Linked DNA regions of Desulforamulus hydrothermalis Lam5 = DSM 18033. Each later gene encodes a partner of the first gene's protein in a complex. Links are inferred from orthologs where the notes say so. Each region holds a gene or a part of one and is shown on either strand. Other genes may lie near its edges.

What was found. Proteins that work in one complex are often made in the same cells at the same time.
Region 2: pfkA (region 1) and DESHY_RS12950 share a complex: the UniProt entries of both Bacillus subtilis proteins name them as parts of the possible RNA degradosome complex. The link is inferred for Desulforamulus hydrothermalis Lam5 = DSM 18033 from one-to-one orthologs.

The regions. Positions count from the first base shown.
Region 1 is NZ_CAOS01000014.1:65,035-69,155, forward strand. What follows is about bases 1-2,831. They hold pfkA (6-phosphofructokinase), read left to right. Parts: upstream 1-850; coding sequence 851-1,813; downstream 1,814-2,831. Other genes in these bases: DESHY_RS12260 (acetyl-CoA carboxylase carboxyltransferase subunit alpha), read left to right, coding at 1-766; pyk (pyruvate kinase), read left to right, coding at 1,843-2,831. Also shown: more of pyk, read left to right, coding at 2,832-3,594; DESHY_RS12275 (SGNH/GDSL hydrolase family protein), read left to right, coding at 3,690-4,121. UniProt on the Bacillus subtilis protein: Catalyzes the phosphorylation of D-fructose 6-phosphate to fructose 1,6-bisphosphate by ATP, the first committing step of glycolysis.
Region 2 is NZ_CAOS01000015.1:84,710-88,932, forward strand. Bases 875-3,807 are described here. They hold DESHY_RS12950 (polyribonucleotide nucleotidyltransferase), read right to left. Parts: upstream 3,486-3,807; coding sequence 1,263-3,485; downstream 875-1,262. Other genes in these bases: sleB (spore cortex-lytic enzyme), read right to left, coding at 875-1,071; rpsO (30S ribosomal protein S15), read right to left, coding at 3,636-3,807. In the rest of the region: DESHY_RS12940 (polysaccharide deacetylase family protein), read right to left, coding at 1-155; more of sleB, read right to left, coding at 355-874; more of rpsO, read right to left, coding at 3,808-3,905; DESHY_RS12960 (hypothetical protein), read right to left, coding at 3,994-4,215. UniProt on the Bacillus subtilis protein: Involved in mRNA degradation. Catalyzes the phosphorolysis of single-stranded polyribonucleotides processively in the 3'- to 5'-direction. Necessary for competence development in Bacillus subtilis.

The sequences.
Region 1 (4,121 bases):
CGCCAGGCATGCTGCAAGGCCCAATACCCTTGACTATATCAAAGCATTGTTTACAGATTTTCTGGAACTGCACGGGGACCGGCTTTACGGCGATGACCCGGCGGTGCTTGGCGGGCTGGCCCGCTACAAGGGTATTCCCGTAACCGTCCTGGGCCATTTAAAGGGGCATGATACCAAAGAAAATGTCCAGCGCAATTTTGGTATGGCGCACCCGGAAGGTTTTCGCAAAGCCTTGCGGTTAATGAAACAGGCTGAAAAATTCGGCCGCCCGGTTATTTGTTTTATCGATACCGCCGGTGCTTACTGCGGCATGGGAGCAGAGGAACGGGGGCAAGGTGAAGCCATTGCCAGAAACTTAATGGTTATGTCCGCCTTAAAAACGCCTGTGCTGGCAACAGTAATCGGGGAGGGCGGCAGCGGCGGCGCCCTGGCCCTGGGTGTGGCAAACCGGATTCTCATGCAGGAGCATGCAATTTTCTCAGTCAGCTCACCGGAAGCTGCCGCCAGCATCCTGTGGAAAGACGGCAGCAAAGCCAGGGAGGCGGCGGCGGCCCTGTGCCTTACAGCCCAGGATTTACTCAGGCTGGGTGTTATTGATGAAATTGTGCCGGAACCGCTGGGCGGCGCCCACAGTGATCTGACGGCTGCCTGCCGGCTTTTGGATCAGGCACTGCACCGTCACCTGACGGAGCTGTTAAGCCAGTCACCGGAGGAACTGGCCCAGGCCAGATATGCCAAGTTCCGGGCGATGGGGCAAACTGGTTAGAAATCAAAAAAATTGACAAGGATAAGCCTGCCGTCCTGCGGCAGGCTATAGGTATATCATCAGGTTTTTTGGGAGGCGAGGGATATGCAAAGAATTGGCGTTTTAACCAGCGGCGGTGATGCTTCGGGAATGAACTCCTGCATCCGGGCGGTGGTGCGGAAAGCCATTTACCACGGCCTGGAGGTAATCGGCATCCGCCGCGGTTACAGCGGCTTTATAGATGCCGATATGGGCCCCATGAATCTGGGTTCGGTGGCAGACATTATCAGCCGGGGCGGTACGATCTTACATACAGCCAGGTCCGAGCGGTTTAAGACCAAGGAAGGCCGGGCCCTGGCCATGGAAAATGTGGAGCGGTTCGGTATTCAGGGCTTGGTGGTCATTGGCGGGGATGGCTCCTTTACCGGTGCCAGTATATTTTCACAAGAACACGGGGTGCCGGTCATTTGTGTGCCGGGCACCATAGATAACGATATTGCCGGCACCGATTATACCATTGGTTTTGATACTGCGGTTAACAACGTGGTGGATGCCATCAACAAAATTCGTGATACGGCAACTTCACACGAACGCACCTTTGTAATTGAAGTAATGGGTCGCAACTCGGGCAACATTGCCCTGGCCGCAGGATTGGCCGGCGGGGCGGAATCCATTTTAATTCCCGAGATACCCTTTAATGTAGAAGATATTTGCAAAAAACTGTTAAACGGCATTAAGCGGGGAAAACTGCATTCGGTTATTTTGGTGGCGGAAGGGGCGGCCAGCGGCCTGGAAATCGGCCAACAGATAAAAGCACTGACCGGTTTTGATACAAAAGTTACCATTTTGGGTCATTTGCAGCGGGGCGGTATCCCTACAGCCTTTGACCGTATTTTAGCAGCCCGGTTGGGTGCCCGGGCAGTGGAACTGTTGATGGCCGGCGAAACCCATAAAATGGTGGGCATCCGGGCAGGTGAAATTGTCGCTACCGATTTAACAGAAGTGCTGGGCAAACCAAGCCCCATCAATAAAGATATGTACCATCTGGCAAGAATACTATCTATCTAAACGTCCTGCCGAACAGGAGGGATTTGCTCATGCGACGCACCAAAATTGTTTGTACCATCGGCCCCGCCAGCGAAAATGTAGAAACCCTAAAAAAAATGATGCTGGCCGGTATGAATGTTGCGAGGTTGAACTTTTCCCACGGTACCCATGCAGATCACGGCCGGAGAATTGCCGCTATTCGCCAGGCAGCTGCTGAAGTGGGCAAGAATATTGCCATTATGCTGGATACCAAAGGCCCGGAGATTCGCCTGAAAAAATTTGCCAATCCCCCCGTTACCCTGGAGCCGGGGCAGCGTTTTACCCTGACCACCCGGGAAGTGTTGGGGGACAATACCATTGTGGCGGTAACCTATCAGGATTTGCCCCGGGATGTACGGCCGGGCAGCAAGGTGGCCATAGCTGACGGTTTAATTGAGCTGACAGTGGAGGAGGTGGCGGGACAGGATGTTCATTGCCGGGTGGTTAACGGCGGGCAGCTGTCTGACCAGAAAGGGGTTAACCTGCCCGGTGTTAATGTTAACCTGCCGGCCATTACGGAAAAGGACATTGCCGATATTCATTTTGGTCTGTCTCAGGGCATAGATTTTATTGCCGCTTCCTTTATCCGCAAGCCTGCCGATGTTATTGCCATCCGGCAAATTGTGGAACAGTACGGCGCAGATGTGGATATTATCGCTAAAATTGAAAGCCGTCAGGGGGTAGACAACCTGGCGGAAATTATTAACGTGGCCGACGGCATTATGGTGGCCCGGGGCGACCTGGGCGTGGAAATTCCGGCCGAAGAGGTGCCGGTTTTGCAAAAAACCATGATTGAAATGTGCAACCTGGCGGGCAAACCGGTAATCACCGCCACCCAAATGCTGGAATCCATGACCCAGAACCCCCGGCCCACCCGGGCGGAAGCCAGCGATGTAGCCAATGCCATTTTTGACGGCACAGATGCCATTATGCTCTCAGGGGAAACCGCTGCCGGCAAGTACCCGGTTCAGGCGGTAGAAACCATGGCCCGCATTGCCCGCCGGGCGGAACTGGCCGTAAATTTTGATGATCTGCCGGTGGCCCGGGGGGCGGCCATGCAGCGAACGGTAACAGACGGCATCAGCCACGCAGTCTGCACCATCGCCAGGGAACTGGGGGTTAGCGCCATTATAACGGCCACCGCCAGCGGTCATACCGCCAGGATGATTGCCAAGTATCGTCCCCAGGTACTGGTGGTGGCTGTTACGCCAAGGGCCAAAGTGCTAAGAAAACTGGCCCTGGTTTGGGGTGTGGAACCATTGTTAATCGGTGATGTAACAGGAACGGACGAAATGATTGCCGGCTCGGTGGAAGCCGCCCTGGCATCCGGTCTGGTTGCCGCCGGTGACCTGGTGGTTATTACCGCCGGGGTGCCGGTGGGTGTGCACGGTACCACCAATATGATGAAGGTGCATACCGTCGGCACGCTGCTGGCCAGGGGTACAGGCATCGGCCGGCGGGCTGTCACCGGCAAGGTGCGGATTTGCCGCACGGCACAGGCAGCTTTGGAGCAGGTACAGCCCGGGGATATTCTGGTTACTCTGGCCACCGACCGCGATTTTGTGCCGGCCATGGAAAAGGCTGCGGCGGTTATTACCGAGGAGGGAGGCTTAACCTCCCATGCTGCCATTGTCGGATTGGAATTTGGGATCCCGGTTATTGTGGGTGTGGAGAACGCCGCTGAAATCTTGCCGGAGGGTGAAATTATTACGGTGGACGGCCAGCGGGGCTTGATTTACGGTGGCGTGGCCAGAGTGCTGTAAAGCGTGCAACTGATAAAGTTCAAAAGTTTTCACAAACCACCTGCGCAAACTGATGGCTCAGGTGGTTTTCCGCTATAGGAAGGAGAGGAGGCCTTTTGCTAAAGGTTATACAAACGGCTATGACGCCGGCGGACCTGGCACGGTTGAAGGGTCAGCCGGTAATGGATGCCCGTCCTTTGACAGCCGGATTGGACAACCTCAGCCATATTCGCCAAGTTGCGGCGGCGGCCTGTGCGGCTGCCGAGGCCGGCGGTTTCACATCGCTGCTGCTGCCGGTAATCAATACCCGAAAGCAGGAAACAGCAGCGGCAACGGTGGCCCCACTGCTGGTATCGGAAGTGAGAAGATATTTATCCCTGGGTTCCCGGCTGGCTGAGGTAACTTTTGTATTGCCGGATCAGCGCTGGTTAGAAGCCTTTCAGCAGGCAGCCGGCCGGCAAAAAATTGTCTGCCTGGGGGATAGCATTACCTACGGCTATCCGGAAGGGCCGGACAGTTCCTGGGTTAACCTGGCGGCAGCGGCCACC
Region 2 (4,223 bases), on another replicon or contig:
TTTTTTTCCCGATCACTGCCCCGGTAAACCGGAGCAATGGTTCTTTCATATTTTTCCCGGCTGGCTAAAATGCCTAAACCCACCAAAAACATAATAATGAGCAGCCACAAGAAAACTTTATAAACAGGGCCCCGGCGTATATAAAATATCCGCATATCTTCCCCCCCAAAAAAGCACTCTTTTCAATCTCTATGCTGGCGGGGAGAAGATTATATCTTATTTACAACAGCCTGCTTGTCCCCAAAATATAACCCCCTTGCACCTGTTGCAAGGGGGCTGGTTGAAAGCACAAGGTCTTGTTCGCCGCAAATAAATTTTTTGTTCAACGGTTCGGGCTGTTGGTTCGTCAACCGTTTAGTAAGCAAACACATGGTTGCCTATTTTATTAACTATTGGACGGCTCCACACCCACCGGCTGGTGGCGGTTTGCGGATTCCAATAGTAAAGCGCTCCGCCGGTAGGATCCCACCCTTTGATAGCAGCATTTACTGCCCGGAAAGCAGATTCATTGGGTGTTAAATAAAATTGCCGGTCGTGTACCGCTGTAAAGGCCCAGGGCTGAAAAATAACGTCCTGCACGGTACGGCCAAAAAGTCCGGATTGCAGGCGGTTTAATACCACCGCCGCCACCGCCACCTGCCCTTCAAAGGATTCTCCTCTGGCTTCGCCGTGCACAACTCGCGCCAGGTCATAAATATCCTGACGGGAAAACTGCAGGCCGCTGCGTGATGCTGCAGCTGCCGTCCTGGGCCGTTGTGCTTGATTACCGCTGACCTGAGCAATGATGGCCGAGGCGGTCTTTTTTCCCACCACTCCGTCTGTTTTTAAGCCGTTGCGCCACTGAAAATTTTTTACTGCGTTAAAGGTCTGCCAGCCGAACTTACCGTCTAAATCGCCAACCGGATAACCCAGGTAATCAAGGTTTTTTTGCAGCTGCCAAACATCATAGCCGGACATGCCTAACTTTAATGTTCTGTCACCTAAATAGGCAGCGGCATCATTAACAGGCATAACAAAAAAGCACACTGCGCACAACAATGCTATAATTCTTGTTAAGTTATTTACACTCATTGCTGTCACTCCTTTTAAAGCAAAGCTTATAAAATAATACAACGTTATTTTACCTATTCTTTAGGAGTAATGGCAAAGAGTGTATCAGCTGTTATATCAAGATAACCGCATGTCATGTCCACATAAAAAAACATAGCCGATAAACTGAAGTTAAATCAAAGGATAACTTCAATTTACCGACCTATGAGAGATTATTCCTTGGCAACCTTTGGGCGATGTAAGTGCTTGCGTTCTCTGCGTTCCCCTTTGTCAGCCGGTTCTTCCTGAGGAGTAAGGCCCAAGTCTTTCATGGCTTCTTTTCTCGACAGCTTCAGGCGGCCCTGCTGGTCGAACCCGATAGCTTTTACCGTAATGGTATCGCCTTCTTTCACAATGTCTTCGGTCTTTTCTACCCGCTGGAAGTCCAGTTGAGAAATGTGTACCAGGCCTTCTTTGCCTGCAAGCCCCATCACACCGGGAATGACTTCTACAAAGCAACCGAAATCAGTAACCCTGGTAACCTTACCGGTGTATAACTTGCCTACTTCAACTTCAGCCGTTATGGCTTCAATAATCTGCAAAGCTCGTTTGCCCTTTTCACGGTCAACGGCAGCAATAAACACCCTGCCATCGTCCTCGATATCAATATCTGCGCCGGTTTCCTCCACCAGTTTTTTAATAATTTTACCGCCCGGGCCAATCACATCTCTGATTTTGTCCGGATGAATGCTGGTACGAATAATACTCGGGGCGTGCTGGGAAATTTCAGGTCGCGGCTCAGGCAGCACTTCCAGCATTTTGCCTAAAATATACATGCGTCCCCGGTGCGCTTGAGCCAATGCCTGTTCAAAAACCTCTTTCGTAATACCGGGTATTTTTATATCCATCTGCAGGGCAGTAACGCCTTTAGCGGTGCCTGCAACCTTAAAGTCCATATCCCCCAGGTGGTCTTCCAAGCCCTGGATATCTGTTAAGACAGTAAATTTATCTTCTTCCATAATCAGCCCCATGGCCACGCCGGCCACCGGTGCCTTGAGGGGTACCCCGGCATCCATTAAAGCCAGAGTACTGCCGCAAACACTGCCCATGGAAGTGGAACCGTTTGATTCAATAGCTTCCGAAACCACCCGGATGGTGTAGGGAAAAACTTCTTCCGGCGGTATCATCGGTTCCAAAGCCCGCTCTGCCAACGCTCCGTGACCAATCTCACGGCGTCCCGGCGACCGCATGGGTTTAGTTTCCCCGGTACTAAAGGGCGGAAAATTATAGTGGTGCATAAAACGCTTACTTTCTTCCAAACCAAGGCCGTCTAAAATTTGCTCATCACTGATGGAACCAAGGGTTGCTACTGACAGTATTTGGGTTTGGCCCCTGGTAAACAAACCGGTACCATGGGTACGGGGCAGCACTCCCACCTCCACAGAAATAGGACGAATTTCGTCAATGGCCCTACCGTCAATACGCAGCTTATCATGAGTAATTATGCGGCGTACCACTTTCTTTTCGGCTTTTTCCAGCAGCATGGTAATTTCTTTGGAATTTTCCGGGAATTGCTCCAAAAATTTTTCCTGCAAACCGGTAAGAACTTCTTCCATATAGGCTTCTCTTGCCTTCTTGCTCAGTTTTTCCCGGGAACAATGCAGTACCGCTTCGCGAATAACTTCTTCGGCTTGCGGCAAAACGGCTTCGGTTATGGCAGCATCCACTTCCGGCTCAGGAATAACCATTTTTTCTTGAGCCAAGCCCAGCGCTAAAGCATCTTGCCGGAAATTTTCAATAAACTGTACAATCTCTTTAATAACTTCATGCCCAAACATGATGCCTTCCAGGATTTGATCCTCAGGCACTTCTTTAGCACCTGCTTCAACCATCATTACCGCGTCATCGGTTCCGGCCACCACCAGGTGCATGTCACTGTTTTCCGCCTGGCGCACCACCGGGTTAATAACAAATTGGCCGTCTACCCGACCTACAATGACGCCGCCGATGGGTTTTTTAAGCGGAATTTTAGATATATGCAAGGCTGCCGAAGCACCGATCATGGCAGCAATTTCCGGTGCGTTATCCTGATCAACAGATAAAACTGTTGCCACCACCTGAACTTCGTTTCTCATGTGTTTGGGAAACAGCGGCCGGATGGGGCGGTCGATCAGACGGCCCGACAAGATAGCTTTCTCGCTGGGACGTCCCTCGCGCTTAATAAAGCCACCGGGAATCTTGCCAACAGCATAAAGCCTTTCCTCGTAGTCCACCGTAAGAGGGAAAAAGTCAATATCCCTGGTATTTTTCGCCACCGTAGCGGTAACCAGTACCACCGTTTCGCCGTACTTTACCAAGACGGCTCCGCTGGCTTGTTTGGCCAGCCTGCCTGTTTCCAGGGAGAGAACTCTGCCCCCCAGGGTCATTTCCCTGATTAATACTGGATTATCTGACACTATTACTACCTCCACACTCCAAGTTGTTGACAAATCTTAGCAGTTCGACATTTTTATTAGTATTTCCTTCTTTCTGTGCCAAAAATACTAGGTATTACTTAAAGCAAATAATATAAAACAAAAGTGGGCCCAATAGCCCACTTTTACTGCTTACTTACGCAGACCCAGTTTTTCTAAGATGGCACGATACCGGTCAAAGTCACGGTCGCGCAGGTAATTAAGCAACGCCCGACGCTGGCCAACCATTTTCAACAGCCCACGACGAGAGTGATGATCCTTTTTAAAGGACTTCAGGTGCTCGGTTAATTGGTTGATCCGCTCTGTAAGAAGAGCAATTTGCACCTCCGGCGAACCGGTATCGGTTTCATGGGTTTTAAAAGCCTGAATAATTTGGTTCTTCTTTTCTGCAGACAGTGCCACAATGTTCACCTCCTTATTTGCATAATCCCTGTTATCCAAGCCAACCGTCGGAGTGAACGAGTTCCCTAGATAACAGTTCCCGGGAATATTACTTCCCAATTATGGTAATTACCAAACGGCCATTTTCAATATCTTTTGCTACGATATCGAACATGCGGCCTGATTTGGTAAAAAAACCTCGAAATCTGGTGGCTGTTGGTATGCGGCCCGGAATCCCTCTGGCTGCTGCTATAATATCTGCCGTAGTAATTTTATCTTGACGCAGGTCCCTCAGCCTTTTGCGAGCGTGTTCGGTAATAATGATACGCATACAACGCT